2 regions of the Comamonas kerstersii genome follow, and region 1 is predicted to be linked to the other one. Evidence: riboswitches for the same ligand, from Rfam matches in the RefSeq annotation. Region 1 holds a riboswitch; the other holds the start of a gene.

Evidence for each region. Region 1 has a riboswitch for thiamine pyrophosphate ahead of B5M06_RS11365 (purine-cytosine permease family protein). Riboswitches for the same ligand answer to the same signal wherever they lie in the genome.
Region 2: another riboswitch for thiamine pyrophosphate. It lies ahead of thiC (phosphomethylpyrimidine synthase ThiC); the one in region 1 lies ahead of B5M06_RS11365 (purine-cytosine permease family protein).

Annotation. Positions count from the first base shown of each region.
Region 1 covers NZ_CP020121.1:2,426,045-2,441,413, reverse strand. The annotation lists gene B5M06_RS11395 (acyl-CoA dehydrogenase family protein) at 1-791, opposite strand, end outside; gene B5M06_RS11390 (phosphotransferase) at 910-2,001, opposite strand; gene B5M06_RS11385 (Crp/Fnr family transcriptional regulator) at 2,008-2,727, opposite strand; gene B5M06_RS11375 (hypothetical protein) at 3,041-3,325, opposite strand; gene B5M06_RS11370 (aminotransferase class V-fold PLP-dependent enzyme) at 3,503-4,636, shown strand; TPP riboswitch at 4,727-4,829, shown strand; gene B5M06_RS11365 (purine-cytosine permease family protein) at 4,900-6,180, shown strand; gene B5M06_RS11360 (SH3 domain-containing protein) at 6,741-7,151, shown strand; gene thiD (bifunctional hydroxymethylpyrimidine kinase/phosphomethylpyrimidine kinase) at 7,228-8,094, opposite strand; gene B5M06_RS11350 (FAD-dependent oxidoreductase) at 8,376-9,479, shown strand; gene thiS (sulfur carrier protein ThiS) at 9,517-9,714, shown strand; gene B5M06_RS11340 (thiazole synthase) at 9,788-10,597, shown strand; gene thiE (thiamine phosphate synthase) at 10,590-11,504, shown strand; gene B5M06_RS11330 (porin) at 11,661-12,743, shown strand; gene B5M06_RS11325 (hypothetical protein) at 12,822-13,256, opposite strand; gene greA (transcription elongation factor GreA) at 13,275-13,751, opposite strand; gene carB (carbamoyl-phosphate synthase large subunit) at 13,964-15,369, opposite strand, start outside.
Region 2 covers NZ_CP020121.1:498,418-513,786, reverse strand. The annotation lists gene B5M06_RS02380 (UDP-N-acetylmuramoyl-tripeptide--D-alanyl-D-alanine ligase) at 1-357, shown strand, start outside; gene mraY (phospho-N-acetylmuramoyl-pentapeptide-transferase) at 348-1,526, shown strand; gene murD (UDP-N-acetylmuramoyl-L-alanine--D-glutamate ligase) at 1,530-3,422, shown strand; gene ftsW (putative lipid II flippase FtsW) at 3,419-4,687, shown strand; gene murG (undecaprenyldiphospho-muramoylpentapeptide beta-N-acetylglucosaminyltransferase) at 4,684-5,748, shown strand; gene murC (UDP-N-acetylmuramate--L-alanine ligase) at 5,745-7,178, shown strand; gene B5M06_RS02350 (D-alanine--D-alanine ligase) at 7,175-8,155, shown strand; gene B5M06_RS02345 (cell division protein FtsQ/DivIB) at 8,155-9,009, shown strand; gene ftsA (cell division protein FtsA) at 9,011-10,240, shown strand; gene ftsZ (cell division protein FtsZ) at 10,362-11,612, shown strand; gene lpxC (UDP-3-O-acyl-N-acetylglucosamine deacetylase) at 11,781-12,704, shown strand; TPP riboswitch at 12,907-13,016, shown strand; gene thiC (phosphomethylpyrimidine synthase ThiC) at 13,118-14,962, shown strand; gene ruvC (crossover junction endodeoxyribonuclease RuvC) at 15,017-15,369, opposite strand, start outside.

The DNA.
Region 1 (15,369 bases):
CGGCCCTGCGCAATTTCAAAGCCACGGCCTTCGCCCAGCAAAATATGGCTGGCAGGCACGCGCACGTTCTCGAAATACATTTCCATGTGGCCGTGCGGTGCATCGTCATAGCCCAGCACCTGCAGCGGGCGCACCACACGCACGCCGGGTGTGTCAGCCGGCACCAGCACCATGCTTTGCTGCGCATGCTTGGGGGCATCGGGATTGCTCTTGCCCATGACGATGTAGATGGCGCAGCGTGGGTCGCCCGCGCCAGAAATCCACCACTTGTGGCCATTGATCACGTACTCATCACCCTGGCGCTCAATACGGGTGCAGATATTGGTGGCGTCGCTCGATGCCACCTCAGGCTCGGTCATCGCAAAGGCGGAGCGGATCTCGCCATTGAGCAAAGGCTGGAGCCAACGGTCACGGTGCTCCTGCGTACCATAGCGGGCAATGGTTTCCATATTGCCCGTATCAGGTGCCGAGCAGTTAAAGACTTCTGAGGCCCAGCCTACACGGCCCATGATTTCAGCCAGCGGTGCGTATTCCTGATTCGTCAGGCCTGCACCCTGCACCCCGGCAATCTCGGCGGTGTCCTGCGGCAGAAACAGGTTCCACAAGCCCTGCTCCTTGGCCTTGTCCTTCAGGCCTTCAATCAGCTGCAGGGGCGTCCAGCGCTTGCCCGCCTCGGTATTGGCTTGCAACTCCTGCTGAAAGGCTTCCTCATTCGGGTAGATGTACGCATCCATGAAACGCAGCAAGCGTGCCTGCAGCTCCTTGGTCTTGGGGGAGTAGTCAAAATCCATGGTGTGCCTCCTGTAGTAATTAGGGCGAAACATGGGCGAGCGCTGCCCTTCGGCCATCGCCTGCCGTCTGATGCATGAAGGAAAAAAACCTGCAGGCCTGCTGTGTCTGCAGGAACACTCAAGCGCTGTGCTTTTGCGCGTAGGCCCAGGCCAGCTGTGCCATGGGCCGTGCTGTCTCACCAGCAGCCTTGGCCTGTGCACTGGATGCCGTACCAGCCTCTACGCGTTTGGCAATGCCCTGCAAGATGGCCGCAATGCGGAACATGTTGTAGGCCAGGTAAAAGTTCCAGTCTGCCTGCAGCTGCTCGGGCGTTGCCAGCCCGGTACGCTCGCAGTAGCTGCGCATGTAGTCCTGCTCACTGGGAATGCCCAGCGCGGCAATATCCAGCCCGCCAATACCACGCCCCAGGCTGGCGGGAATGTGCCAGGCCATGCAGTGGTAGCTGAAGTCCGCCAGCGGATGGCCCAGTGTGGACAGCTCCCAGTCCAGCACGGCCACCACACGGTCTTCCTCGGGTGCAAACATCAGGTTGTCCATGCGGTAGTCACCATGGACGATGGAGCGCTTGCGCTCATCCCTGGCGCTATCGGGCATGTGGGCAGGCAGCCAGTCCATGAGGAGGTCCATTTCCTCAATGGGCTGGGTGATCGAAGCCTGGTACTGCTTGCTCCAGCGGCCAATCTGGCGCTCAAAGTAATTGCCGCTCTTGCCGTAGTCACTCAGCCCATGCTGCTGGACATCTACGGTATGCAGCGCTGCAATCACGCGGTTCATCTCGTCATAGATGGCTGTGCGCTGCGGGTTCGCCATGCCCGGCAGGCCCTGATCCCACAGCACACGCCCCTGCTTGAACTCCATGATGTAGAAGGCCCGGCCGATGATGGATTCATCCTCGCACAGCGCATACATGTGGGGCACGGGCACATCGGTACCCGCCAGCGCACGCATCACGCGAAATTCGCGCTCAATCGCATGGGCCGAAGGCAGCAGCTTGGCTACCGGGCCGGGCTTGGCGCGCATCACATAGCTGCGCGCCGGTGTGACCAGTTTGTAGGTCGGGTTGGACTGGCCGCCTTTGAACATCTCTGCCTGCACGGGGCCTTCAAAGCCATCCACATGGGACTGCATCCAGGCACTCAGTGCGGCAAGATCAAAAGCGTGGGCTTCCGAGACAGGTCTGGTACCTACAAATTGGTCAAAGTTGCTCATAAGTCCTTAAAAGTCTGTTTCCACAATACGCAGCAGCGCATCGCGGTCACGTACCACCAGACCACCCGGTTCGATCCGGATGGCCCCCTCGCGCTCCATGCCCTTGAGCTCCTGGTTCACGCGCTGGCGTGAAGCCCCGAGCAGCTGGGCCAGCTCTTCCTGTGCCAGTTGCAGGCCGATGCGAATTTCTTCGCCATTGGCCAGGCTGGGAATGCCATAGCTGCGCGCCAGATGCAGCAGCTGCTTGGCCAGCCGCGCACGCAATGGCAAAGTATTCAGGTCCTCCACCAGCCCATAGAGCTGGCGAATGCGCCGCGCTGCCAGCCACAGCATGGCTTCGTAAAACTCCGTGTGCGTTGCCAGAATGCGTTTGAAATCCGCCTTGGCCACACACAGCAGCGTGGTGGCGCCGTGTGCGTACGCATCGTGCGTGCGCCTGTCTCCGTCGAAAATTGAGGTATCCCCAAACCAGATCCCCGGCTCCACATAGGTGAGTGTGATCTGCTTGCCCGTGATGGAGGTGGAGCTGACCCGCACCGCCCCCCTGGCACACGCAAACCACTCCTCCGGCACCTCGCCACGCGCGCAGATCAAAGCACCATCCTTGAACCGTTTGACGTAAGCGCATCGCAATATGTCGTGCCGCAATGAAGGGGAAAAGGATGAAAACCAGCGACCAGCATTGATCGCCTCTCTCTCTTCCATAGTAAGAATCGGGTCGTCCATAGCCTGTCTTGTCTGTGACTAAAAACCGCCCCATTGTCGCGTCAGAGACCGGCCCATTCATCAGTCATCCCGGCTGCAAGCCTCTGCGCTGTCAACCTTGCGACAGACTTCATGCCTGCAGCCGGATGCTTCACGGGTAAACCCTGAGGCATCGGATACCGCCGCCTGCATACCCCATGCAGCCAGCCACAAAAAAGCACATGGTGATTGCTCCACCATGTGCCACTGCATACGCTGCTGCGATGAGGCAGCTTCCAAATACATAGCTTCCAGCGCAGACTACATCTGCCCTGAAAGCCATTTTGATCAAAATTCAGGCTGCAGGCGGCTGCTCCTCGTCGGTCAGCTGTACGGGCAGACGCTGGCCATCACCTGCGACCAGACAGTTCATCTGCCCTTCACGCAACGGCACGCCCAGAAACTCCTCACCCCAGTCTTCGTCCAACTGAAAGTTCATGGATTCATTGATCAGTTTGCGACCTGTTCGCAGCGCCTGCAGATCCTGGGGCATCAGTTCAATGGCTTGGGGATAGGCGCCATCATGGGCCTTCCAGTACTCACGCAGCATCTGCGTCAAAGCGTCATAGAGATTTGGCATGGTGTGAAGTGTAGGCAGCTTGGCAAAGCTGCAGGGCATGAGATGGTGATGATGTCGTCGACCAGTCAGGCAGGGACAAAAGCCTGACGACTGCCTACGTTGAATACGAGGTGCATCAGGCACGCTGCGCCCTAGACTGTCAGCACCGACCAGAAGCTCCCACTCACCCCCCATTTCATGCACTATCTCAACCATGCCGCCTGCGGCCTGATGTCGGACGCTACGCGCAACACCATGCATGCCTATATGTACCAAGAGCAGCAAATGGGCAGCTATCTCGCAGCCAAGCAGGTACACAAAGACATCGCCAGCGTTTATCAAAAAATCGCGCAGGCTATCCATGCACGCCCTGAAGATATCGCTTTGACGCAAGGTAATAGCGACGGCTGGGGTCGCATCATCAGCAGCATGGATTGGCGCCAAGGTGGGCGCATTCTCGTTGCCCGCAATGAATGGGGAGGCAACCTGGGTGTCTTGATGCAGCTGCGCGCGCAGTACGGCGTCCGCATCGAAGAAATGCCATGCAATGCTGATGGCCTTGTGGATATAGATGCCTTGGACCGCTTGCTGCAAACACCCACCAGTCTGGTGGTGCTGACCTGGTTTTCATCCAACAGCCCGCTCATTCAACCTGCACAGACCATTGGCGCACTTTGTGCGCAGTACAGGACGCCCTTGCTGATTGATGCAGCGCAGGCCATGGGACAGTGGCACATTGACGTGCAAGCACTGCAATGTACTGCGCTCACCGCTCCCGGTCGCAAGTGGCTCAGAGGGCCTCGCGGCACAGGTTTTGCCTATGTGCATCCAGACTTTTTACCCTCCCTACATCCACTGGGTGCAGACCACTTCTCCCGCCCATGGCAAACAGACAGTACGTGGGTCCATAGGACGGATGCCAAAAAACTGGAGCTCTCAGAGTCATCCATCGCCTTGCGACTGGGTTTGAGTCAGGCATTCGACGAATGGAATGCTGCTGGCGCAGCCAAGGTGCAAGAGCAAATCCAGGAACGTGCAACATGGCTGCGAGAGCGCTTGCAGACCCTCCCTGCGGTCAAAGTCCATATTCCACAACGCGAGCATCTCTCTGGCATCGTGACTCTGGAATGCGTATCGCACAGCCATGAACATATCCACACCAGCCTGCAACGCCAGGGCATTGAAGCAGCGTTATGTCCGGCAGCTTTTACGCCATGGGATATGCAGGCCCGCCAGCTGCACTCTGTGCTGCGGTTCTCACCCAGCTACGACACGTCCTGGGACAGCATGGCATTTTGTGTAGATGCGCTGCAAAGAGCACTTCAGCCATAGCGTTCCGCGACGCAGGCCCTCCACGCCGTGAAGTCCTGGCCACTGGCTATTTCTCCCATCCACAGGCACAATCCGCCCCGCCACTTTGCTGGCATTCGCTAGGGGTGTCCTGCTGCGCTGCAGCAGGGCTGAGATCACACCCTTTGAACCTGATTGAGGTCATCCTCGCGCAGGGAAGCTGTTCTGGTGATTCGCCCGCCGTGGTTCCCGGTGCGGCGTGGCGCGCCGTCACGGCCCCTGCTTCGTTGACATACGGAGCATTCATGTCTGTTTCTTCTTCCGCTTCAGCGCCGCGCAACCAGGCGCTGTCACCCACCCACCATACAGAGCGTGTCTTTGGTTTTCGTGACCATGCCGCATTGTGGTTCAGTCTGGGCGTAGGCCTGCTGGTCATGCAGGTGGGTGCCTATCTGGTGCCTGCACTGTCCACCCAGCAGGCAGTACTGGCGATTGTGCTGGGCTCCTTGCTGGGCGCAGGCCTGCTCGGCTGGATGGCATTGATTGCCTGCAGGTCGGGGCTTTCCAGTGCGGCGCTGATGACGCATGTCTACGGCACGCAGTTTGCCAAGCTGCCCATCCTGCTGAATCTGGTGCAGCTCATTGGCTGGGGTACGTTTGAACTGGTGGTGATGCGCGATGCCACCATCGCCATTGCCCGCGAGGCTGGGGGCATGCAGGCCAGCTACTGGCCAGTGATGACCACCCTGCTCTGGGGCATGGTGATTGCCCTGCTGATCAGCGGCTCCATGCTCAAGCTGGTGCGCCAGCTGATTGCACGCGTTGCACTGCCGCTGGTGGTGCTGTCACTGCTGTGGCTGAGCTGGAGCTTTGTGCAGCTGGCACTGCAGCAAGGCTGGCACAACATCTGGCAGCGGCAAGGCACAGGCGGCCTGGGCTGGTTGCCAGCCATGGATCTGGTGGTAGCCATGCCCATTTCCTGGCTGCCCCTGGTCGCTGACTATGCACGCCACGGGCGCGATGGCCGCTCTGCCCTGCATGGCACCTGGCTGGGCTTTGCGCTGGCCAACATCTGGTGCTACGGACTGGGCGTGCTGGTGGCATTGACGCTGCCAAGCCAGGATCTGGTCACCGCCTTGCTGCTGGCTCAAGGGGGGCTGATTGCACTGAGCCTGATTCTGATTGACGAGGTCGACAACGCCTATGGCGACACCTACTCCGGCGCCATGGCGGTACACAGCGTGCTGCCGCGCTGGAGTGTGCGCCAGTGGGGCCTGCTGCTGACGCTGGTCTGCGTGCTGCTGGCAATGGTGCTGCCCATGCACAGCATTGAGCCATTTCTGCTGCTGCTCAGCTCGGTGTTTGTACCTCTGTTTGGCGTGATTCTGGGACGCCTGGCCTGGCAGCCGCAAATACAGCTGCAGACCATGCACAGCGTGCGCTGGAGCACCGTCGTGCTGTGGCTGGGTGGCATTGTGCTCTACCACTGCATGCCGCTGATCAGCGAGGATGCAGGCCGCGCCATTCCTACCCTGTTGATCTGCTTTGTGCTGGCACGATGCCTGCCGCGTAGCGCAGTCAGCTGATAAACCACTGAGAAATCACTGAAGACTGCAATGGCGCTGTACGGGACATACATCCCGACAGCGCCATTTCAATAGCCGCAGGCTACCGTTGAGAGATAGGAGCTGGCACAGGGCATGCTCGTCCTGCATATACGGCACTGGAATGCAACAGCCAGACCTTGCTGCTTTGTCATGCTTTCATCCAGCGCAAAATTGCTTGCGCAGTTTAGTTGTGTCCAAAGGTTTCAGCAGTTAATATGCGCCGCGTTGTAAAAATGTCAGCACATGCCTTCTGAGCTTGTAGGAAAACAACTTTCTATCAGACGCTGTGCGGCATGATCACCCCATGTGAGGCACTGTGTATTACGCTCGAAGCACCGCTCACACCACAAGGCAAGTCACAGGCTTGCACTGGTGATACCGCCGGGTTACGCAGGTGCTCAACCACCGGCATGTTTGAGTGAGCCCGGTGCCTCATCCCATTGATTAACAGGAGTTATTGCCGCGTGTTGCACTCATTCACCCTTCACCTCACCCGCTCCCTGCGCCGTGGAGGCTTTGCGACGCTGTTGTTGACTGGCATGCTGACTGCTGCCCCTACGCTCGCCCAAGCACAAGAGTTTCTGAGTATCAAGGGCAACACCGTCAACATTCGCGCCAAACCGACCACCAAGTCTGAAATTGCCTGGGAGCTGATCAAAGGCTATCCCGTGCAAGTGATTGCACGCGAAGGTGACTGGCTCAAGGTCAAGGACTTTGAAGGCATGCTGGGCTGGGTGCACAAACCCTTGACCACCGATGAGCCCCACTTCCTGGTCAAGGCCAATACAGTGAACCTGCGCTCAGGCCCTGGTACCAACCACGCAGTCGTGACCAAGCTGAACAAGTACGACATCGTCAAGACGCTGGAAAAGCAGGGTGACTGGGCCAAGGTCCAAACTGCTGACGACCAAGAAGGCTGGATGTCTACCAGCCTGGGCTGGGGCTGGTAAGAACTACTCTCACCCAAACAGCAAACGGCGCTTCAAGCGCCGTTTTTTATAGCTGCTTGCGCAGTCTGGATAAGCCCTAGCCCCTGAAAATCATCTGAGGCAATGGTGCAAAACCATGGTTCAGCGGCCCGTGCCCCTGCCCTGTATGTACCTGCGCACCCGAGGCAATTGCCCCCACGATATAGGTACGCGCACTCTCTACCGCAGGCTGCAGTTCAAACCCCAGTGCCATGTGCGCCGCAATTGCGGACGAGAGCGTGCAGCCCGTGCCGTGGCCGTTGTGCGTATGAATTCGCTGGCTGCCCAGTTCCTTGCGCAAGCCGTCCTTGCCTGCCAGCAGGTCTACCACCCATTCACCAGGCAGATGGCCGCCCTTGAGCAGCACATGCGGCGCGCCCATATTCAGCAACGCCTGGGCGGCAGCTTCCATGTCTGAGACATCTTCAATCTTGCGGCCAATCAGCCAGCCTGCTTCGTCCAGGTTGGGCGTGATGACGGTCGCCAGCGGAAACAGCTCGCGCACCAGCACTTCTGCGGTTTCATCATGGATGAGCTTGTCACCACTGGTGGCGACCATCACTGGGTCGAGCACCACCTTGGTGATGCCATGGCGGCGAATGGCATCGGCCACGACATGCACAATCTCTGGCGCGTGCAGCATGCCGATCTTGATGGCGTCTGCACCAATATCCTGCATCACGGCATCGATCTGCGCCTGCAGCATCTCGGGGGGAATACCGTGGATGGCGCGCACACCTTGCGTGTTCTGTGCGGTAATGGCGGTAATCGCCGTCATGCCATAGCAGCCCAGTGCGGCAAAAGTCTTGAGGTCAGCCTGGATACCTGCGCCACCGCCGCTGTCCGAGCCAGCGATGGAGAGCACACGCGCATAGCGCGGCAGGGAGGAAGTGGCACTGCCCGAAGGCATCTGTTGCATCGTCATACGAAAAATTATGACTCAAGCCAAGGCTTGTTCCTGCCTCAGCCCCGCAGTGCCCCCTGCTGTGCTGTAATCGAGGCTTGTGGACGAAACAGGGGTGTCCCGCCAGAACTGCCAACGAACGGCAGCCCGGTGCGCGGCTGAGAAAGACCCTGGGGCAGACAATGCAGCCATGCAGGCCCCGCTACCCGATCCAGATCATGCTGGCGTGGGGAGTTTCACCGGAGCGGCAGCACGCCCGTTTTGTCCTTGGCGACACAGATAAACGGACGTAAACACTCACCATGATCGCTCTGACCTCACCTTCACACATTGCCATTCTGGGCGCAGGCCTGATGGGCCGTCTGCTGGCCCTGGAGCTGGCACGTGAAGGGCATCGCGTGGACATGTTCGAAGCCAAGGGACCCGAAGCCGATGGGGCCGCCGCTCGCGTGGCAGCAGCCATGCTGGCGCCACTGGCGGAGTCGGCCATCACCGAACCCGGCGTGGTGCGCATGGGCCAGTATGGCCTCACGCGCTGGCCTGAGCTGATTGCGCAACTCCAGGAGCACGTCTTCTTTCAGCAAAACGGCACGCTCGTTGTCTGGCACCGTCAGGACACAGCAGACGCCAACCGCCTGTGCGGACTGTTTGAGAAAAACCGCCGAATCAACCCCACGCTGCCAGCGCTGGAAAACCTGAACGCCCAGCGCCTGAACGACGTAGAGCCCGCCCTGCAGGGCCGTTTTACTCAGGGCGTCTACCTGCCCGGTGAAGGCCAGCTGGACAACCGCCAGCTGCTGGCTGCCCTTGAAAAAACACTGACACGCCTGGGCGTTAACTTTCACTGGCACACCCCACGCGAAACCACCGACTTTGCGCCTGGTACCGCAGGCCAGCCCGATCTGGTGATTGACGCCCGCGGCCTGGGCGCGCGCACCGAATGGAAATCCCTGCGCGGCATACGCGGCGAGGTCGTGCGCGTGTATGCACCTGAAGTGACCCTGCAGCGCCCCACACGCCTGGTGCACCCCCGCTATCCGCTGTACATCGCACCCAAGGAAAACCATTTGTTTGTGATTGGCGCGACCGAGATCGAATCTGACGACATGAGCCCAGCCAGCCTGCGCTCGGTCATGGAGCTGCTCAGCGCCCTCTACACCGTGCACTCAGGGTTTGCCGAAGCACGCATTCTGGAAATTGCCACCCAGTGCCGCCCTACGCTGCCAGACAATCTGCCTGCCGTGCGCTGGCTGAGCGAGCGCGTGCTGCAGGTCAACGGCCTGTACCGCCATGGCTACATGATTTCTCCGGCTATGCTCGACGTCACGCTGCAGATACTGCGCACCGGCAGCACCGAGCTGGCCGAACGCTTTGACGTGGCCGTGCACCAGCCTGCTGGCGTCTGATTTTTTCTACCCCGTCTTTGCCCTGATCTGGACAGACATGCACATCACCATCAACCAACAAACCGTGGAACTGCCTGACCACGCCACCGTGGCCGATGCCGTTGCCCAATGGCAACCCAAGCCACCGTTTGCCGTTGCCGTGAATACGGAATTCGTACCCAAGTCCGGCTATGCCACTCGCACCCTGCAAGCGGGCGATCGCCTGGAAATCATTGCCCCTGTCACAGGCGGCTGAGCATCTTTCAGAAATTTGAATGAAATTGGCCTCTAGCGCTTATCTGACGGGCGCTGGCAGCTATCAAAACGATATGACTACTGAGACTTCTTCTGCCACCGACAGCCTAGTGCTGTACGGCCAGACCTTCCACAGCCGCCTGCTGCTGGGCACCTCGCGTTACCCATCGCCTGCGGTGCTGGAAGCCGCCGTTACACGCGCCAAGCCCGCCATGGTCACCGCCTCCCTGCGCCGCCAGGGCAGCAATGCCGCCGAAACCGGCGCCAGCTTCTGGGAGCTGCTGCGCAAACTCAACGTGCCCGTGCTGCCCAACACCGCGGGCTGCATGACCATCCAGGAAGCCGTCACCACCGCCCAGATGGCGCGTGAAGTGTTTGACACGCCCTGGATCAAGCTGGAGCTGATTGGCGACGACTACACCTTGCAGCCCGATACGCTGAATCTGGTGGAAGCTGCCTCCATCCTTATCAAAGACGGCTTTCAGGTGCTACCCTACTGCACCGAAGACTTGGTGCTGTGCCAGCGCCTGGTGGACGTCGGCTGCCAGGCCGTCATGCCCTGGGCTGCCCCCATTGGCACAGGCCGTGGCCCTGCCAACCCCTATGCCATGCAGGTGCTGCGCGAGCGCCTGAATGTGCCGCTGATCGTGGACGCCGGTCTGGGCCGCCCCTCGCACGCTTGCACCGTCATGGAGTGGGGCTTTGATGGCGTGCTGCTCAACACCGCCGTGGCCCTGTCGGAAGACCCCGTGCGCATGGCTGGTGCCTTTGCCGATGCCGTGCAGGCTGGCCGTGATGGCTATCTGGCTGGTGCCATGGCTGAGCAATCTGCCGCCCAGCCCAGCACCCCCGTTCTTGGCACACCGTTCTGGCACCATGACTGAGCAACACATCACCGAGATGGCCAGCGCCATCGTGGCCGCGCACCGCGCCACCTTTACGTCTGACACGCTGCCCTCGCAGCCTGTGCCAGCCCCCAGCCGCAGCGAACCGGCGTATCTCGCCGCTTTGCAGGCCTGCAGCGCGCTGGGCTTTATCGCCATTGACGCCGAATGCCTGGCCCAGGCCTGGCAGCGCCAGACAGAACGTACTGGCCAGTTCGATGCCGCCCACTGGCCTGATGACCCGCAGGACTTTGGCCTGGCAGGTGCAGACCCCACGCTGGCTTTCCCAGAATGCCCACGTGCTCTGGGTCTGTACGGCGTACTACCCACTGCTGAATGGGTGGGACGCATGGCCCGCGCAGGTGTGCCCACGGTGCAGCTGCGCTTCAAAAGCGATGACCAGGCAGCCATTCGCCGCGAAGTGCAGGCCGCTGTGGCAGCCGTGCAAGGCACCAACGCACGCCTGTTTATCAACGACCACTGGCAAGCGGCCATTGATGCAGGTGCATACGGCATCCACGTGGGCCAGGAGGACCTCGATGCCCTTGAAGGTGCGCAACTGGACGCCATCCGTGCCAGTGGCCTGCGTCTGGGCGTGAGCACCCACGGCTACGCCGAAATGGTGCGCGCCCATGCGGTGCAGCCCAGCTATATCGCCCTTGGTGCCGTGTTCCCCACCACGCTCAAGAAAATGGCCACCGCACCGCAAGGTGTGGCACGCCTGCAGGCCTATGTGCGGCTGATGCAGCAGTACCCACTGGTGGCCATTGGCGGCATTGCGGCTGAGCAGTTCCCACAGGTATTGAGCACTGGCGTGGGCTCGATTGCTGTGGTGCGTGCACTGGTCAATGCGCCAGATCCAGAAGCCGCAGCACAAGATTTGCTCAGCCGCATGCACAGCAAGTAAAGACCTACTACTTCATCTTGCGTAGTACCCACAACCATCCCTCGATTTGGCACGGCTCATGCTTTATAAGCAAAAGCAACTGCAGACAGTGTTTTCAGCCTGCAGTTCGCTCAAAAAATTTCAAGCTTAGCTATTGACCTTTTGAGGGATTCCCCCATGAAACACACTCTGATCGCCCTGGGTGCCGCGCTGGCATGCCTGGGTACTGCGCACGCCCAAAGCAACGTAGAACTGTCTGGCCTGGTCGACATGTATGTCGGCTCCATGAAGGCTCCCGGTGGTGCACGCACCAGCCAGGTGGGTTCTGGCGGCCTGACCACATCGTGGTGGGGCATCAAGGGCACGGAAGACCTGGGCAATGGTCTGAAGGCTGGCTTTGCACTGGGTGCTTTCTTCCGCGCAGACACCGGCACCCCTGGTCGTTGGGACGTAGGCTCCGGCGCCTACGACGAAACTTTCTTCGCGCGTGACGCCAATGTCTCCCTGTCTGGTGGCTTTGGTACGGTAAAGCTGGGCCGCTCCATGGCCCCCAACTTCCTGCCTACCATCCTGTTCAACCCCTACGGTGACTCCTTCACTGTCTCGCCGCTGGTGCTGCACGCCAATACGGGCTGGGGTGTGGATGATACCCACAACTACAAGACCACAGCTGCGGACACTGGCTGGAGCAACCAGATCACCTACAGCACTCCCAGCTTTGGCGGTCTGAGCGCCAACCTGCACTACCAGTTTGGTGAGCAAAGCGGCGACAACAAGAACAAGAAGAACGTAGGCGCCAATGTGCTGTACTTCCAGGGCCCGCTGGCCCTGACTGCTTTCATCGAGCGCGCTCAGATTCGTAACCCCAACACTTCAGAGCAGCCTACCAAGCAAAACTGGATGCTGGGCGGCAGCTATGACTTCTCCGTAGCCAAGCTGTATGCCACATACGGCCAATCCAAGGTCAAGGACTCGACTGTACCCAAGTACGACGCCAAGACCACATCGCTGGGCGTAGACGTGCCTGTAACCAAGGCCGGCACCTTCAAGGCTGCTGCGGCCTACACCAAGGCAGAAACTGCTAACCCTGCAGATATCAAACGCACCACCTATACCCTGGGCTATGACCACTTCCTGTCCAAGCGCACCGATGTGTACACCGTGGTGATGTACGACAAGATCAAGAACATGCCTTCTCCATTCACAGCAAGCAACGGTTCCGGCACCAGCGTAGCCGTGGGTATCCGCCACCGCTTCTAAGCTACATCTGCTGGCAAGAAAAAACCGCTGCGGCTTGCGCCCAGCGGTTTTTTTCATGGATGGTGTTCAGCAGCCGTATCAGCCAGCCTGGCGGAATCGCCAGAGGCTGCGCAGTGTCAGCACGGCACACAGCCAGTGCAGCGCCAGCAGTACCAGCACCTGTGCCTGACGCAGCAGACTCTCGTGCTGCGCCAGAAACTGTGTCAGCACACCATGGTGCAGCACCAGCGCAGTCAGCAAGCCACCGATCACATAAATAAGTAGAGCGCCTTGCGCCCATTCCTGCTGGTTTTCCGAGTGTTTTTTACGCGAAATGACCAGCAGACCAGCGCAAGCTGCTATAGAAATCCATGACTGCCACAAACTCAGCTGCTGCAGCTGGTCACGCACCGCATGCCAGTTGCTGGCACTGAGCAGCAGCACGGCCACGGCCAGCGTGCTCAGACTGAGCGTCAGCAGCCAGCTGCCAGCGAGCGCCAGCGCAGCTTTGGGGCGTGTGCTGTGTGCGGCCATGCCTGCTGAAGCGTTGCCTTAGATGTACTTGACCGCAACGATTTCGTAGCGGCGCACACCACCGGGGGCCTGCACTTCGGCCACATCGCCCTCTTCCTTACCGATCAGGGCGCGGGCAATAGGGCTGGAGATGTTGATCAGGCCGTGCTTCAGATCGGCCTCGTCTTCACCCACGATCTGGTAGGTCACCTGGTTGCCCGTGTCTTCGTCTTCCAGATCGACAGTCGCGCCAAACACCACGCGGCCCTGCGCATCGAGTGCGGCGGGGTCAATGATCTGTGCGGTCGAGAGCTTGCCTTCGATCTCCATGATGCGACCTTCAATAAAGCCCTGGCGATCCTTGGCGGACTCGTACTCGGCGTTTTCACTCAGGTCGCCCTGGGCACGTGCTTCGGCGATGGCCTGAATCACTTCAGGACGGTCCACAGTCTTCAGGCGCTGCAGCTCGGCCTTGAGCTTTTCTGCGCCACGCTTGGTAATTGGAATGGTTGCCATGTCAGTTTCTCCACATACGGCTGGGCGTACACGCACACGATTGCGCAGTTGCGCCACAAGGGCATGTCCAGAGCGCCACACGACGTGGCTGTATGGATGGGACGCCCCAAAAGCAAACCGCCGCGCAGTGAGCCGCGCGGCGGTGTTCCTAGGTTTAGGAGTCAATTATGCCGTGTTTACAGCCGCCGACCCTCAGTAAAACCCGATGCAGCCTATGAATGCTGCAACATTGCGTGCAATTCCTGCACCGAATGTACTTCCAGATCGCCACGCATGGCCTTCATGCCATCCACGGCAGCTTCTGCGCCGAAGATGGTGGTGAAGGTGGTCACGCGGTTGAGCAAAGCGCTGGTACGGATGGCGCGGGAGTCCGCAATGGCGTTGCGGCGCTCTTCCACCGTGTTGATGACCATGGCGATTTCGCCATTCTTGATCATGTCCACGATGTGAGGGCGACCTTCTGCCACCTTGTTCACAGCCTGCACTTCCAGGCCCGCTTCTGCCAGAGCAGCTGCAGTGCCGCGCGTAGCGCACAGGGTGTAACCCATGGCAGCCAGCTCCTTGCCCACAGCCACGGCACGTGCCTTGTCGTTGTTCTTCACCGACAGGAACACCTTGCCAGACTCAGGCAGATTCACGCCTGCGCCCAGCTGGCTCTTCACAAAGGCTTCGCCGAAGGTCTTGCCCACGCCCATGACTTCACCAGTGGACTTCATCTCAGGGCCGAGGATGGTGTCCACACCGGGGAACTTCACGAAGGGGAACACCGCTTCCTTGACGCTGAAGTAAGGCGGTGTCACTTCCTTGGTGATGCCCTGCTCTGCCAGAGTGTCGCCAGCCATGCAGCGTGCTGCCACCTTGGCCAGCTGCACGCCGGTCGCCTTGGAGACGAAAGGCACGGTACGCGAAGCACGGGGGTTCACTTCCAGCACGTAGATCACGTCCTGGCCGTCTTGCTCCTTGATGGCGAACTGCACGTTCATCAGGCCCACCACGTTCAGGCCTGCGGCCATGGCAGCGGTCTGGCGCTTGATTTCAGCCACAGTGTCAGCCTTCAGGTAGTAAGGAGGCAGCGAGCAGGCCGAGTCACCGGAGTGCACGCCCGCTTGCTCGATGTGCTCCATCACACCGCCGATGTACACGGCACCTGTCTTGTCACGCACACAGTCCACATCGCACTCAATGGCGTTGGACAGGAAGTGGTCCAGCAGCACGGGGGAGTCGTTGGAAACCTTCACGGCTTCGCGCATATAGCGCTCCAGGTCGCGCTGCTCGTGCACGATTTCCATCGCACGGCCGCCCAGCACGTAGGAAGGACGCACCACCAGAGGGTAGCCCAGGCCAGCAGCCTTTTCCAGTGCTTCTTCTTCCGTACGCGCAGTCGCGTTAGGTGGCTGGCGCAGACCCAGGTCGTTGAGCAGCTTCTGGAAGCGCTCACGGTCTTCGGCTGCGTCAATCATGTCAGGGGTCGTGCCGATGATCTTCACGCCTTCGCGCTCCAGACCCAGGGCCAGCTTCAAAGGTGTCTGACCGCCGTATTGCACGATCACGCCGTCAGGCTGCTCCACGTCCACGATTTCCAGCACGTCTTCCAGCGTCAGTGGCTCGAAGTACAGGC
Region 2 (15,369 bases), 1.6 Mb from region 1:
TCCATGCAGGCCGCGATTGCGGTGCTGGCTGAGCTGTCTGCACCGCGCCTGCTGGTGCTGGGTGACATGGGCGAGGTGGGTGATCAAGGCCCAGCCTTCCACGCCGAAGTGGGCGCCAGCGCCCGTCAGGCCGGTATTGAGCATCTGATGACCATTGGCACGCTGATGCAGCATGCCGTGGATGCCTATGGCGCAGGTGCTGAGCATTTTGAGGACATGGCTGCGCTGATTGCGGCTGTGCAGCAGCGGGTGGGGCAGGTTGGCGCAGTGCTGGTCAAGGGCTCCCGGAGCATGAAGATGGAACAAGTGGTGCAAGCCCTGGAAAACGCTTGCAGTAAGGAGGCAGGATGCTGCTGATTTTGGCTGGATGGTTGCAGTCCCTGTCGCCAGACTTGAGTTTTTTGCGCGTGGTGCAGTACATCACGTTCCGTGCCGTGGCTGCGGCTTTGACCGCGCTGACCATTGGTCTGTGGGTGGGCCCCAAGGCCATTCGCATGCTGACCGCACTGAAGATGGGTCAGCCCGTGCGTGGCTACGCCATGCAAACCCACCTGGTCAAGAACGGCACCCCCACCATGGGCGGTGTGCTGATTCTGTTTGCCATTGCCGTGTCTACGCTGCTGTGGTTTGACCTGAGCAACCGCTTTGTCTGGATTGTGCTGCTGGTCACGCTGGGTTTTGGTGCGATTGGCTGGGTGGACGACTGGCGCAAGGTGGTCAACAAAGACCCCGAAGGCATGCGTTCGCGCGAGAAGTATTTCTGGCAGTCGGTCATTGGTGTGATTGCTTCGGTGGCGCTGGTGTTCAGCATTTCCGAAAACTCCAATGCACGTGCGTTTGAGCTGTTTGTGACCTGGGTGCAGTCGGGCTTTTCGATGGACTTGCCGCCCCAGGCAGGCCTGCAGGTGCCGTTCTTCAAGGAAGTCAGCTACCCGCTGGGCGTGCTGGGCTTTGTGATCCTGACATATCTGGTCATCGTGGGTGCCAGCAATGCCGTGAACCTGACCGATGGCCTCGATGGTCTGGCCATCATGCCCGTGATCATGGTGGGCACAGCCCTGGGCATTTTTGCCTATGTGACGGGCAACGCACAGTACGCACGCTATCTGCATTTCCCGAGCATCCCCGGCACGGGCGAGCTGATGATTTTCTGCGGTGCCATGGCGGGGGCTGGCTTGGCTTTCCTGTGGTTCAACGCCCACCCTGCACAAATCTTCATGGGTGATGTGGGGGCACTGGCACTGGGCGGTGCGCTGGGCACAATCGCCGTGATCGTGCGCCAGGAAATTGTGCTGGCCATCATGGGCGGTATCTTTGTGGCCGAAGCCGTGTCCGTGATGCTGCAGGTCGTGTGGTTCAAGTACACCAAGAAGCGTTACGGCGAAGGCCGACGCCTGCTGAAGATGGCACCGCTGCACCACCACTTTGAAAAGAGTGGCTGGAAGGAAACACAGGTCGTGATTCGCTTCTGGATCATCACCATGCTGCTGTGCCTGATTGGCCTGTCCACCCTGAAGCTGAGGTAAGCCATGCAAGACCCAGACTTCATGCACCAGCAGCCTTCTGTCACAGAGCCAGAAGCTGCAGCTGCGGTGGAAAATGCAGAATTGATAGCTGCTAGCGCTGAAGAAATCAGTGTTTCAGATGGAAAAGCATCTGAAATAATTGATGAACAAGCGCTGCAAGCTACAGAAATAAAAGCGATATCGGCTGCTGACACCGTGATTCCCTCGCTGGATACGCTGACCGCTGCCAAGGACGCTGCCGCTTTTGTGGCCCAGATTTTTGCCGACCCCGGTGTCTCGGACGCCGCAGACAACGAAGTCACGCAGCCCGAGCCGCAGGAGACGGTGGAGGTGGTGGAGCTGCCGCCCGTGCCCGCCCAATGGCCTCAAGGCCAGGCGCAGCATCTGCAGGGCCAGCGTGTGCTGATTCTGGGCCTGGGTGCTTCTGGCATGGCCATGGCGCGCTGGTGTGTGCGTGCAGGTGCGCAGGTCACGGTGGCCGACACCCGCGAAGCACCGCCCCAGCTGCCCAAGCTGCAGCAGGAATTGCCCAGCGTGCGATTTGTGGGCGGCGCGCTGACGGCGGCACTGGTCGATGGGCAGAACCTCACGGCGGTGTATCGCTCGCCCGGCCTCACTCCCGAGTCCATCGCGGAGGTCGTACATGCTGCGCGTGCGATTGGGCTACCCGTGGGCGGCGAACTGGATCTGTTTGCCGCTGCGCTGCAAGGTTTGCAGCAGGCCCATGGCTATGCACCCAAGGTGCTGTCGGTAACGGGCACGAACGGCAAGACCACGGTGACTTCGCTGACCGGCAAGCTGCTCGAGCATGCTGGCATGAGCGTGGGCGTGGCCGGTAATATCGGCCCCACATTGCTCGATACGCTGAGCGCTCGCATTGATGCTGAGGATTTGCCGCAGGCATGGGTGCTGGAGCTGTCGAGCTTCCAGCTCGATGGCGTGCAGGGCTTTGAACCCACAGCCGCCGTGGTGCTCAACGTCACGCAGGACCACCTCGACTGGCACGGCAGCATGCAGGCCTATGCTGCTGCCAAGGCCTGCATCTTCGGGGAAACGGCGCTGATGGTGCTCAACCGCGAAGACCGCATCGTCATGGACATGCTGCCTGCGCCGGTCAAGGTCAAACTGCAAAAGCCCCAGCTGCGTGCCCATGTGACCTTTGGCTATGACATGCCACGCCGCCCCGGTGACTTTGGCATTGAAATGGTCGCAGGCATGCCCTGGCTGGTGCGCGCCATGGACGCAGACAACACCGGCCGCCGTGCGCGTGATCCGGAGGAGGAACTGCACATCCAGCGCCTGCTGCCTGCAGACGCTTTGCGCATTCGCGGTCGCCACAACGCTACCAATGCCATGGCCGCACTGGCTCTGGCGCAGGCGGCGGGAGCCGCGCTGGCCCCCATGCTCTACGGTCTGCGTGAATACCGGGGCGAGCCCCACCGCGTGGAGCCCATCGGCATGGTCAACGGCGTGGAATATTTCGACGACAGCAAGGGCACGAACGTGGGCGCGACGGTGGCTGCGCTCACCGGCCTGGGAGCAGACCGTCGTATGGTGCTGATCCTGGGTGGTCTGGGCAAAGGCCAGGACTTTGCGCCACTGGCTGCCCCTGTGGAGCGCTATGTGCGCGCCGTGGTGCTGATTGGCCGCGATGCCCCCTTGATTCGCCAGGCCCTGCAGGGCACGGGCGTGCCGCTGCTGGATGCACAGGACATGGCGCAGGCCGTGCAGCTGGCCAGCCAGCATGCCAAAGCCGGAGAAGCTGTATTGATGAGCCCTGCCTGCGCCAGCATGGACATGTACCGTGACTATGCGCATCGCGCACAGGCCTTTATCGACGCGGTCAAGGATCTGGCGGATGAGGCTGGGCAAGTGCTGGAGGGCTATCCCCTATGAAGGACTGGTCCGCCCTGCGCGCACGTTTTTCGCACTGGCTGAAAGGGGCTGAAGACAAGCCCGTGGATGTGCTGCCCGTGCGCGTGAGCGGAACCGAGTATCGGCAGACGCGTGCCCTGCCGCCTGCGGCACTGGGGCTGGACCAGGCGCTGATCTGGGTGGTCATCGGTCTGCTGGCATGGGGGCTGGTCATGGTGTATTCAGCCTCGATTGCCATGCCGGACAACCCGCGCTTCGGCAAGATTGAGCACTACCACTTCCTGCTGCGCCATTCGATGGCGCTCGGTGTGGGCTTTGTCGGGGCATTGATGGCGTTTCAGATTTCCATGAAGACATGGGAGCGGCTGGCCGTTCCCATGTTTCTGGTGGCCCTGTTTCTGCTGGTGCTGGTGCTGGTGCCGGGGGTGGGGCTGGTCGTCAACGGTGCGCGGCGCTGGCTGCCGCTGGGGGTCATGAACTTCCAGCCATCTGAACTGGCCAAGTTCGCCGTACTCATCTATGCCGCTAACTACATGGTGCGCCGCATGGACGTGAAGGAGCGGTTCTTCCGCGCTGTCTGGCCCATGGCGGTGGCCGTGGTGATGGTGGGCGTGCTGCTGCTGGCAGAGCCTGATATGGGCGCCTTCATCGTGATCGTAGTGATCTCGATGGGCATTCTGTTCCTCGGCGGTGTGAATGCACGCATGTTCTTTCTGATGGCGGCACTGGTGGTCGCAGCTTTTGTCACCATGATTGCCCTCTCGCCCTGGCGGCGTGAGCGAATCTTCGCGTATCTGGACCCGTTCTCGGCCGACCATGCGCTGGGCAAGGGCTACCAGCTCTCGCACGCGCTGATTGCGATTGGTCGCGGCGAAATGTTTGGCGTGGGGCTGGGCCGCAGCGTGGAAAAACTGCACTGGCTGCCAGAGGCGCACACTGACTTTTTGCTGTCCGTGATCGGTGAGGAGTTCGGCTTTGTCGGCATCTTGCTGCTGATCATTGCCTTTGTGTGGCTGACCCGTCGCATTACCGAAATCGGCCGCGAAGCCATTGCGCTGGACCGTGTGTTCTCTGGTCTGGTCGCGCAGGGCGTCGCGCTGTGGTTTGGCTTCCAGGCTTTCATCAACATGGGTGTGAACCTGGGCGCCTTGCCCACCAAGGGTCTGACGCTGCCGTTGATGAGTTTTGGTGGCTCGGCCATTTTGATGAACTTGATCGCCGTAGCCGTGGTGCTGCGGATTGACTACGAAAACAAGCTCCTCAGCCCGAGGATGAGAAGGATATGAAAGAAAAAGTGGCTTTGATCATGGCCGGCGGCACGGGAGGGCACATCTTCCCGGGGCTGGCCGTGGCTCAGGCATTGCGTGAGCAAGGCTGGCGTGTGCACTGGCTCGGCGCTCCCAACAGCATGGAAGCGCGCCTGGTGCCGACCTATGGCTTTGCGCTGGAAACCATTGATTTCGGTGGCGTGCGCGGCAAAGGGCTGACCACGCTGGCGCTGCTGCCGCTGCGTTTGCTCAAGGCATTCTGGCAGTCGCTGGCCGTGGTGCGTCGGGTCAAGCCTGATGTGCTGGTGGGCTTTGGGGGCTACATCACCTTTCCCGGCGGGATGATGGGCGTGCTGACTGGCAAGAAGCTGGTGCTGCACGAACAGAACTCCGTGGCCGGTGCTGCCAACAAGGTGCTGGCAGGCATTGCCGACCGTGTCTTTACCGCCTTTCCCAAGGCACTGAAAACAGGCCAGTGGGTGGGCAATCCGCTGCGTGAAGACTTTTTGCGCCAGCCAGACCCTGCCCAGCGTTTTGCCGGGCGCAGCGGCCCGCTCAAGGTGCTGGTGGTGGGCGGCAGTCTGGGTGCCAAGGCGCTCAATGACATCGTGCCGCAGGCACTGGCATTGATCCCGGCTGAACAGCGCCCACAGGTGGTGCACCAAAGCGGCGCCAAGCAGATCGATGCCCTGCGTGCCAACTACGAGGCTGCTGGTGTGCAGGCAGAGCTGCTGCCTTTTATCGACAACATGGCTCAGGCCTTTGCCGACGCCGATCTGGTGATCTGCCGCGCAGGTGCCAGCACGGTCACGGAAATTGCTGCCGTGGGCGCGGCTGCCATCTATGTGCCTTTCCCCCATGCGGTGGATGACCACCAGACGCACAACGCGAAGTTTCTGGTCGATGCAGGTGGTGGATGGTTAATACAACAAGATGCATTGAATGCACCAAAATTGGCTGAAATGCTACAGAATATGCAGCGTTCCGTACTCTTGAATGCTGCCCTTAAAGCGAAAACGATGCAGAAGATTGATGCAACCCATGCCGTGGTTGCTGCGTGCGAGGAGATCGCCGCATGAAACACGCCATTCAAAACATCCACTTTGTGGGTCTCGGTGGCTCGGGAATGAGTGGTATTGCCGAGGTGTTGCACAACCTCGGCTATTGCGTCTCTGGCTCTGACCTGGCGCACAGTGCCACGCTGCAGCGTTTGCAATCGCTGGGGATCAAGACCTTTGTGGGCCACGATGCGGCCCATGTGCAGGGGGTCGATGTGGTGGTGACTTCCACCGCCGTCAAAGCCGACAACCCCGAAGTGATCGAAGCGCGTGCGCGCAAGATTCCTGTGGTGCCGCGCGCCCTGATGCTGGCTGAGCTGATGCGCTTCAAGCAAGGCATTGCCATTGCGGGCGCTCACGGTAAGACCACCACCACCAGCCTGGTCACCAGCGTGCTGGCGGAAGGCGGCCTGGACCCCACTTTTGTGATTGGCGGCAAGCTCAACAGCGCCGGAGCCAACGCCAAGCTGGGCCATGGCGACTACATCGTGGTGGAAGCGGATGAGTCCGATGCCTCGTTTCTGAACCTGCTGCCCATCATGGCCGTGGTCACGAACATCGATGCTGACCACATGGAAACCTACGGCCATGACTTTGGCAAGCTCAAGCAGGCCTTTGTGGATTTCCTGCACCGCATGCCTTTCTATGGCCGTGCCATCGTCTGCGCGGAAAGCCCTGCGGTGCGCGAGATCCTGCCGCAGCTGGCACGTCCCGTAACTACCTACGGCTTCGCAGAAGACGTGCAGGTGCGTGCCATCAACGTGCGTGCCGAGCATGGCCAGATGCGCTTTACCGTGCTGCGCCAGAACGGCCACACCTATCCAGCGCTGGACGTCACCCTGAGTCTGGCTGGCGAGCACAACGTGCTCAATGCGCTGGCTGCCGTGGCGGTGGCCATGGAACTGGAGGTTCCTGATGACGCCTTGTTGCGTGCGCTGGAAGGCTTCAAGGGGGTGGGCCGCCGTTTCCAGCGCTATGGTGATCTGCCCTGCAAGCAGGGCGGCAACTTCACGGTGATTGACGACTATGGCCATCACCCAGTGGAAATGGCAGCGACGCTGGCTGCAGCGCGTGGCGCCTTCCCTGGCCGCCGCCTGGTGCTGGCCTTCCAGCCCCACCGCTACACCCGCACCCGCGACTGCTTTGAAGACTTTGTGAAAGTGCTGGGGCAGGCCGATGCTGTCTTGCTCAACGAAGTCTATGCCGCTGGCGAAGAGCCCGTAGTGGCTGCAGACGGTCGTGCGCTCGCGCGTGCCGTGCGTGTGGCAGGCCGTGTAGAGCCCATTTTTGTTGAGAAAATTGAAGATTTGCCGCAGATGATTGCAGACAATGCGCAGCCCGGCGATGTGGTGCTGTGCATGGGGGCAGGGTCGATTGGCGCAGTGCCAGCGCAGCTGGTTAGTTTGCTAGAGAAAAAAGAGCAAATAACGCAGGGAGGATCTGCGTTATGAGCAATAATATGAAAAGTATTGATGTAAAAGCCCTGGGCAAGGTTGCGGTGCTGATGGGAGGTCGTTCATCTGAGCGAGAGGTCTCTCTGATGTCCGGACAAGGTGTGTTGGCAGCCTTGCTGTCGCAGGGCGTAGATGCCTACGCTTTTGATCCCGCAGAGCGTGACCTCGGGGCACTCAAGACAGATGGTGTGGACCGCTGCTTTATCGCCCTGCACGGTCGCTTTGGTGAGGATGGCACGGTGCAGGGTGCACTGGAGCTGCTGGGCATTCCCTATACAGGTTCCGGTGTGATGGCTTCGAGCATTGCCATGGACAAGATCATGACCAAGCGCATCTGGCGCAGCGAGAACCTGCCTACGCCAGACTGGCGCATGGTGGCCAGCGCTGCACAGACGGAAGCTGCATTTGCCGAGCTGGGTGCCCCCATGATTGTCAAGCCTGCACGCGATGGCTCCAGCATGGGGCTGACCAAGGTGACGGATGCCAGCCAGTGTGCCCAGGCCTATGCCCTGGCTGCACAGTACGACGAAGAAGTGCTGTGCGAGCAGTTCATTGCCGGTGAAGAAACTACCTGTGCCGTTCTGGGCGAGGGTGCCAGTGCCCGCGCGCTGCCTGTGATTCGCATCGAGGCACCAGACGGCAACTATGACTACCAGAACAAGTATTTCACTGACGTTACGCAGTATCACTGCCCCAGCGGACTGCCTGCTGAGGAAGAGACACGCATTCAGCAGATCGTGGAGCGCGCTTTCCGGACCCTGGGCTGCCGTGGCTGGGGACGTGCGGACGTGATGATTCGCAGCAGTGACCGCCAGCCCTTCCTGCTGGAAATCAATACCTCTCCCGGCATGACCAGCCACTCGCTGGTGCCTATGGCTGCGCGTGCTCAGGGTATGAGCTATGAACAACTGTGCCTGTCCATCCTGGCCACCGCCTCGCTGGACAGCGCTGCAACCGAGGAGTGCAAAGCCTGATGAGCTACTCCATGTCAGCACCTCTGGATGTCAAGCTGATGAATGTGACGGCCACCGTCATGTTCACGGGCTTTGCCGTCCTCGTGCTGGCATTGGCGAGCTGGTGGGTGGTGCGCCATCCTGCGTTCTCGATTGCACGCATCGTGGTCGAGGGAGAGCTGGTGCATAACAACGCAGTGACACTGCGTGCCAATGTGGCACCTCACCTCACAGGCAACTTCTTCACGATTGACCTGCAAAAAGCGCGCGAAGTGTTTGAGCAGGTGCCTTGGGTGCGGCAAGCCGAAGTGCGGCGGGAGTACCCGAATAGTTTGCGCGTGCTCCTGCTGGAGCATGAACCCCAGGCGTACTGGGGGCCGGATACCGGCACCGCCATGGTCAACACCATGGGAGAAATTTTTGAGGCCAATGTGGGCGAGGTGGAGCGTGAAGGCTTGCCTCGCCTTTCCGGTCCTCCGGACTCCGCTGCCGAGGTGCTGCGCATGTACTACGCACTGGAGCCCGTGTTCACGGCGCTGGACACCCCCATTGATGCCCTGACTTTGCGCGATGGCGGCAGCTGGCAGGTGAAGCTGGATAACGGTGCAGACATCGAACTGGGCGGCGGTAGTGAGCAGCAGGTGCTGCAGCGCATGCAGCGCTTTGTGCGCACGCTGCCCCAGATTACCCAGCAGTACCAGCGGACGGCAGAAGCACTGGAATATGCGGATTTGCGTTACCCGGACGGCTATGCCCTGCGACTGCGCGGAGTGAGCACGGTATCGCGTGAGAAAGCGCTGGAAATGGCCAAGCGCCAGGCAGCAAAGCAACAACAAGACAGTAAAAAGATTCGACCTTCTGAGGGCAGACACTGATATGGCAAGAGAGTACAAAGACGTCGTCGTCGGTTTGGACATTGGCACCGCCAAGGTCATGGCTGTGGTCGCCGAAGTCGCGCCCAGCGGCGAGCTCAAGCTGGCAGGTCTTGGCGTCGCCCCAAGCAATGGCCTCAAGCGCGGCGTAGTGGTGAACATTGAAGCCACCGTGCAGAGCATCCAGCAGGCGCTGAAAGAAGCCGAGCTGATGGCCGACTGCAAGATCCAGCGCGTCTACACCGGCATCACGGGCAGCCACATTCGTGGTCTGAACCAGAGCGGCATGGTGGCGATCAAGGACAAGGAAGTCACGCCGACCGACGTGGCACGCGTGATCGAAACCGCCAAGGCGGTGAGTATCTCGTCCGACCAGCGTCTGCTGCTGGTGGAGCCTCAGGAGTTTGTGATTGACGGCCAGGATGTCAAAGAGCCGGTGGGCATGAGCGGCATCCGTCTGGAGGCCAAGGTGCACATCGTCACCGGTGCGCAGAGCGCGGCTGAAAACATCATCAAGTGCGTGCGCCGCTGCGGCCTGGAGGTAGAGCAGCTACTGCTCAATCCGCTGGCTGCCAGCCAGGCTGTGCTGACGGATGATGAGCGTGATCTGGGCGTGGCGCTCGTGGACATCGGTGCGGGTACGACCGACGTGGCCATCTTCACCGGAGGTGCAATTCGCCACACGGCCGTGATTCCGATTGCGGGTGACCTGATCACCAGCGACATCGCCATGGCCCTGCGCACGCCTACCAAGGATGCCGAAGACATCAAGGTCGAAAGCGGTTATGCCAAGCAGATGCTGGCAGACCCAGACAGCCAGGTGGAAGTGCCGGGTCTGGGCGATCGTGGCCCTCGCATGATCAGCAAGCAGGCGCTGGCAGGCGTGATCGAGCCACGTGTGGAAGAAATTTTCTCTCTGGTACAGCAAGTCATCCGTGAATCTGGCTATGAAGAGGTGCTGTCCTCCGGCATCGTTCTTACGGGCGGCAGTGCAGTGATGCCGGGCATGGTCGAGCTGGGTGAAGACATCTTCCTCAAGCCTGTGCGCCGTGGCATCCCCAAGTATTCCAGTGCATTGGCCGATATGGTGGCGCAGCCTCGCTCTGCCACCGTCATGGGCTTGCTGGAAGAAGCGCGACAGGCAAGATTGCGCGGGTTCAAGGTGGCTCAAAAGAGTGGGTCTGTGAAGACCGCTTTTGGTCGATTTAAAGACTTCATTGTGGGAAACTTCTAACTATGTGCTCTAGACGTATGCGCATCACGGGGCCTCCCACAGATTTCCGATACCGAAGTCAGAGAGAAACCCACCATTTAGCTATAGCGAGTCCATTTCAAAAATTTCCAGGAGCACCAACATGACCATCGACATGATCGAAGCCGAAACATTCAATCAGGGTACGCAGATCAAGGTGATCGGTGTCGGCGGCGGCGGCGGTAACGCTGTCGAGCACATGATTGCCAGCAATGTGCAGGGCGTTGAGTTCATCAGCGCGAACACCGATGCGCAGGCGCTGATTCGCAGCAACGCACATCGCACGATTCAGCTGGGGCACAGTGGTCTGGGTGCTGGCAGCAAGCCTGACAAGGGCCGTGAAGCTGCGGAAGCTGCAGTGGACGATATTCGCGCAGCCATCGAAGGTGCCCACATGCTGTTCATCACTGCCGGCATGGGCGGCGGTACGGGGACTGGCGCTGCACCTGTGATTGCTCGCGTAGCTAAGGATATGGGCATTCTGACCGTGGGCGTGGTGACCAAGCCTTTCGAGTGGGAAGGTGGCCGTCGCATGTCCAATGCAGACAGCGGTCTGACCGAGCTGGAAGCCAATGTGGACTCGCTGATCGTGGTGCTCAACGAGAAGCTGCTGGAAGTGCTGGGCGATGACATCACCCAGGAAGAAGCTTTCGCACATGCCAACGACGTGCTCAAGAACGCCGTGGGCGGTATTGCTGAAATCATCAACGAATACGGCCATGTGAACGTCGACTTTGAAGACGTACGCACCGTGATGGGTGAGCCAGGCAAGGCCATGATGGGGACAGCCCGCGCCTCCGGTCCTGACCGCGCACGTCTGGCGGCTGAACAGGCGGTGGCCTGCCCGCTGCTGGAAGGCATTGACCTGTCCGGCGCCAAGGGTGTGCTGGTGCTGGTGACTGCTGCACGCGGTAGCCTGAAGCTGGCAGAGTCCCGCCTGGCCATGTCCACCATCAACGCCTACGCTTCGCCAGAGGCACACGTGATCTACGGCGCTGCCTATGATGACTCGCTGGGCGACGATATCCGCGTGACCGTGGTTGCAACCGGTCTGTCGCGTCCTGCAGCACGTCGCCAGACCATGTCGGTGGTCCAAGGTGGTCTGCGTACCGGTACTGACGGTGACTTTGCCTACGGTGGCGCACCTGTTGCTGCCATGGGTGGTGCAACCATGGGTGCCGCAACGACCATGGGTGCAGCAAGCACCACGGCAGGTGGTAGCTATGGCGATGTGAGCGTGCCCAGCGTCTGGCGTACCAACCGTACACAGGCTGCAGCACGTGTGGACGCACTGGCTTCGGGTGGCATGGATGATCTGGAAATTCCTGCATTCCTGCGCAAGCAAGCCGACTGATTCGCGTCCCGCATGGACCCCAAGAACCGAGCCCGCATGGCTCGGTTTTTTTTTATGTATCACAGGTTGAGGCATCTGCTGGGTCAACGTGCGCAGCCAATCGCCGTTATAGATATATCCAAACCCTTTCATCCCTTGAAAACAGCAGGCAGCCGGTAAAATCAATCCATGCTCCAGCAACGTACCATCAAAACTATCACCCGTGCCGTCGGCATGGGGCTGCACAGTGGCCAGCGGGTCGAAATGACGCTGCGCCCCGCTCAGCCTGATACGGGCATTGTGTTCCGTCGGGTGGACTTGCCTGAGCCTGTCGATATGCCCATCACCGCCCATGCCATCGTGGATACACGCATGGCCTCCACCATTGGCGTGGGCAATGCCAAGGTACACACCATCGAGCATCTGATGTCAGCCTTGTGCGGTCTGGGCATTGACAACCTCTACGTCGACATTACGGCTGAAGAAGTGCCCATTCTGGATGGTTCCTCTTCGTCCTTTGTCTTCCTGCTGCAAAGTGCAGGCATTGAGCTGCAGAAGGCCCCCAAGAAGTTCATCCGCATCAAGCGCCCGGTTGAAGTGCGCGAAGGCGAGGGCAAACAGCTCAAGTGGGCACGTTTTGAGCCCTACCACGGCTTCAAGCTCAAGTTTGATATCGACTTCTCGCACCCCGCCGTGGACTCCACCGGGCAGTCGTTCGAATTCGACATGGGCGAGGGTAACTACATGCGCGACATTGCGCGTGCCCGCACCTTTGGTTTCACCAAGGATGTGGAAATGTTGCGCACCAATGGACTGGCGCTGGGTGGCGGCCTGGACAATGCCATCGTCATGGATGACTACAAGGTGCTCAACAGTGACGGTCTGCGCTATGACGACGAGTTTGTGAAACACAAGATTCTGGATGCCATCGGTGACCTGTACGTGATTGGTCATCCGATTCTGGGGGCTTACAGAGCCTTCCGTTCCGGTCACGGCATGAACAATCAGCTGATCCGTGCCGTGCTGGCAGATGCCGAGAACTGGGAAATAGTGACGTTTGACAACGAACGCAAAGCCCCCGCTGGCTTTGCACAGACGGCACTGGCTTGGTGAAAAGATAGCGCTCTGTGCAGCAACTGCTTGGGCTGGCGTGCTTTTTCATACTGAACTGGCCGCGCGCTGCCTGATTACGCAGCAAGTCAGTGCTGTGGTAAGCGGGACGCGCATCCAGGCGTAGCTACCAATGGTGGACAGTAAAGGCTCGGTAACCCCGAGCCTTTTTGCTGGGTGCTACCCGGGATTGCCGCCTATACTCACGCCTGCTCCGGGGTGCACGTAATGGCGTGCTGAGATGGCGGACCTGACCGCCGGAACCGCGAACTTGATCTGGTTAGTACCAGCGAAAGAAGAGCTGCAGCTGAAATGTAGGGATACGTGCGCGTGCACCGTTGTGGGTGGTCGTGCGCGTGGCTCTGCGTGAGGCCGATTGCGGAGCATTTCATCCCATACCGACAGGAGTGCCCGCCATGAATGCCCCCGACAAGTTTGCCCAGTTGCTCGCCCGTACGCGCGAAGCCTTCCCCGCCTCCAGCAAAAGTTACCTGACCGGCAGCCGATCTGATCTGCGTGTGCCGGTACGTGATATTGCGCTGACAAACGGTGAAGTGGTCAGCGTGTATGACACGTCAGGCCCGTATACCGACCCGGCCGCCACGATTGATGTGCGCCAGGGGCTGGCCAGCGTGCGCGGGGCATGGATTGCCCAGCGCAACGACACCGAAAGTTATGCCGGGCGTGTGCGCCAGGCGCTGGATGACGGCCAGAAAGGCGAAGAGGGCGAGCGCCTGGCACAACTGCGCCAGGAGGCCAGTGCTCTGCAGCGCCAGCCCCTGCGTGCCAAAGCGGGGGGCAATGTCACGCAGATGCACTATGCCAAGCGCGGCATCATCACCCCCGAGATGGAATACGTGGCCCTGCGCGAAAATGGCCGCCGCGAGTGGATGGCGCAGTACCAGCAGGATGCGGTGCGTGAGCAGCGTCTGGCAGGCAACCCTATGGGGGCCAGCATTCCCAAGATCATCACCCCCGAGTTCGTGCGCGACGAAGTGGCACGCGGGCGCGCCATCATCCCGGCCAACATCAACCACCCCGAGGTGGAGCCCATGGCGATTGGGCGCAACTTCAAGGTGAAGATCAATGCCAACATTGGCAACTCGGCCGTCACATCCAGCATCGAGGAAGAGGTTGAAAAGCTGGTCTGGGCCATCCGCTGGGGCGCGGACAGCGTGATGGATCTGTCCACCGGCAAGGCCATCCACACCACGCGCGACTGGATCGTGCGCAACAGCCCCGTGCCGATTGGCACCGTGCCCATCTACCAGGCGCTGGAGAAGGTCGGCGGCATTGCCGAGGATCTGACTTGGGAGATCTTCCGCGACACGCTGATTGAACAGGCCGAGCAGGGTGTGGACTACTTCACCATTCACGCCGGCGTGCGGCTGGCCTATATCCACCTGACGGCCCAGCGCCGCACCGGCATCGTCTCGCGTGGCGGCTCCATCATGGCCAAGTGGTGTATGGCCCACCACCGTGAAAGCTTCCTGTACGAGCACTTCGAAGACATCTGCGACATCATGAAGCAGTACGACGTGTCCTTCAGCCTGGGGGACGGTCTGCGCCCCGGCTGTGCCTCGGATGCTAACGATGAGGCCCAGTTTGCCGAATTGCGCACGCTGGGTGAGCTGACCCAAGTGGCCTGGAAGCACGATGTGCAGACCATGATCGAAGGCCCCGGTCACGTGCCCCTGCACATGATCCAGGCGAACATGACCGAGCAGCTCAAGCACTGCCACGAGGCGCCGTTCTACACCCTGGGCCCGCTGACCATCGACATTGCCCCCGGCTATGACCACATTGCCAGCGCCATTGGCGCGGCCATGATCGGCTGGTTTGGCACGGCCATGCTGTGCTATGTCACGCCCAAGGAGCACCTGGGCCTGCCGGACCGCGAGGACGTCAAGCAGGGCATCATCGCCTACAAGATTGCGGCCCACGCGGCCGATGTGGCCAAGGGCCACCCCGGTGCGCGCGCACGCGATGATGCGCTGAGCCAGGCGCGCTTTGACTTCCGCTGGCAAGACCAGTTCAACCTGGGGCTGGACCCCGACACGGCACGTGCCTTCCATGACGAAACCCTGCCCAAGGACAGCGCCAAGGTGGCGCACTTTTGCAGCATGTGCGGGCCCAAGTTCTGCTCCATGAAGATCACGCAGGAGGTGCGTGAGTTTGCCCAGCAGGGCATGCAGCAGAAGGCAGTGGAGTTTCAGCGCAACGGCGGTGCCTTGTACGTGCCGCTGACGCCGCAAGACTGATAGCACTGCACCCGCACCACGCCAGCACTGCGCGGGCGTTTGCCCCGGACAGACTCAGTATGCGCGCCCAGCTTTGAGCATGGCGTGCTGCCTGCGGCGCAGGTCAGATTCCTGCCCCAGCTTGTCCAGCATGGCGCCTGCATGGGCGTGGGTGATAGCCAGTCCCAGTGCGTCAGCTGCGTCGGTGCCGGGCAGGCCGGGCAGCTGCAGCATGCGTTTAACCATTTCCTGAATCTGGGACTTGGCAGCGCGTCCATGGCCGGTGATGGCTTTTTTCATCTGCAGCGCTGTGTATTCGGCCACGAGCAGGTCGTTGGTGACCAGGGCGGTCAGTGCCGCACCACGCGCTTGCCCCAGCAGCAGCGTGGACTGGGGATTGACGTTGACAAACACAATTTCGATAGCGG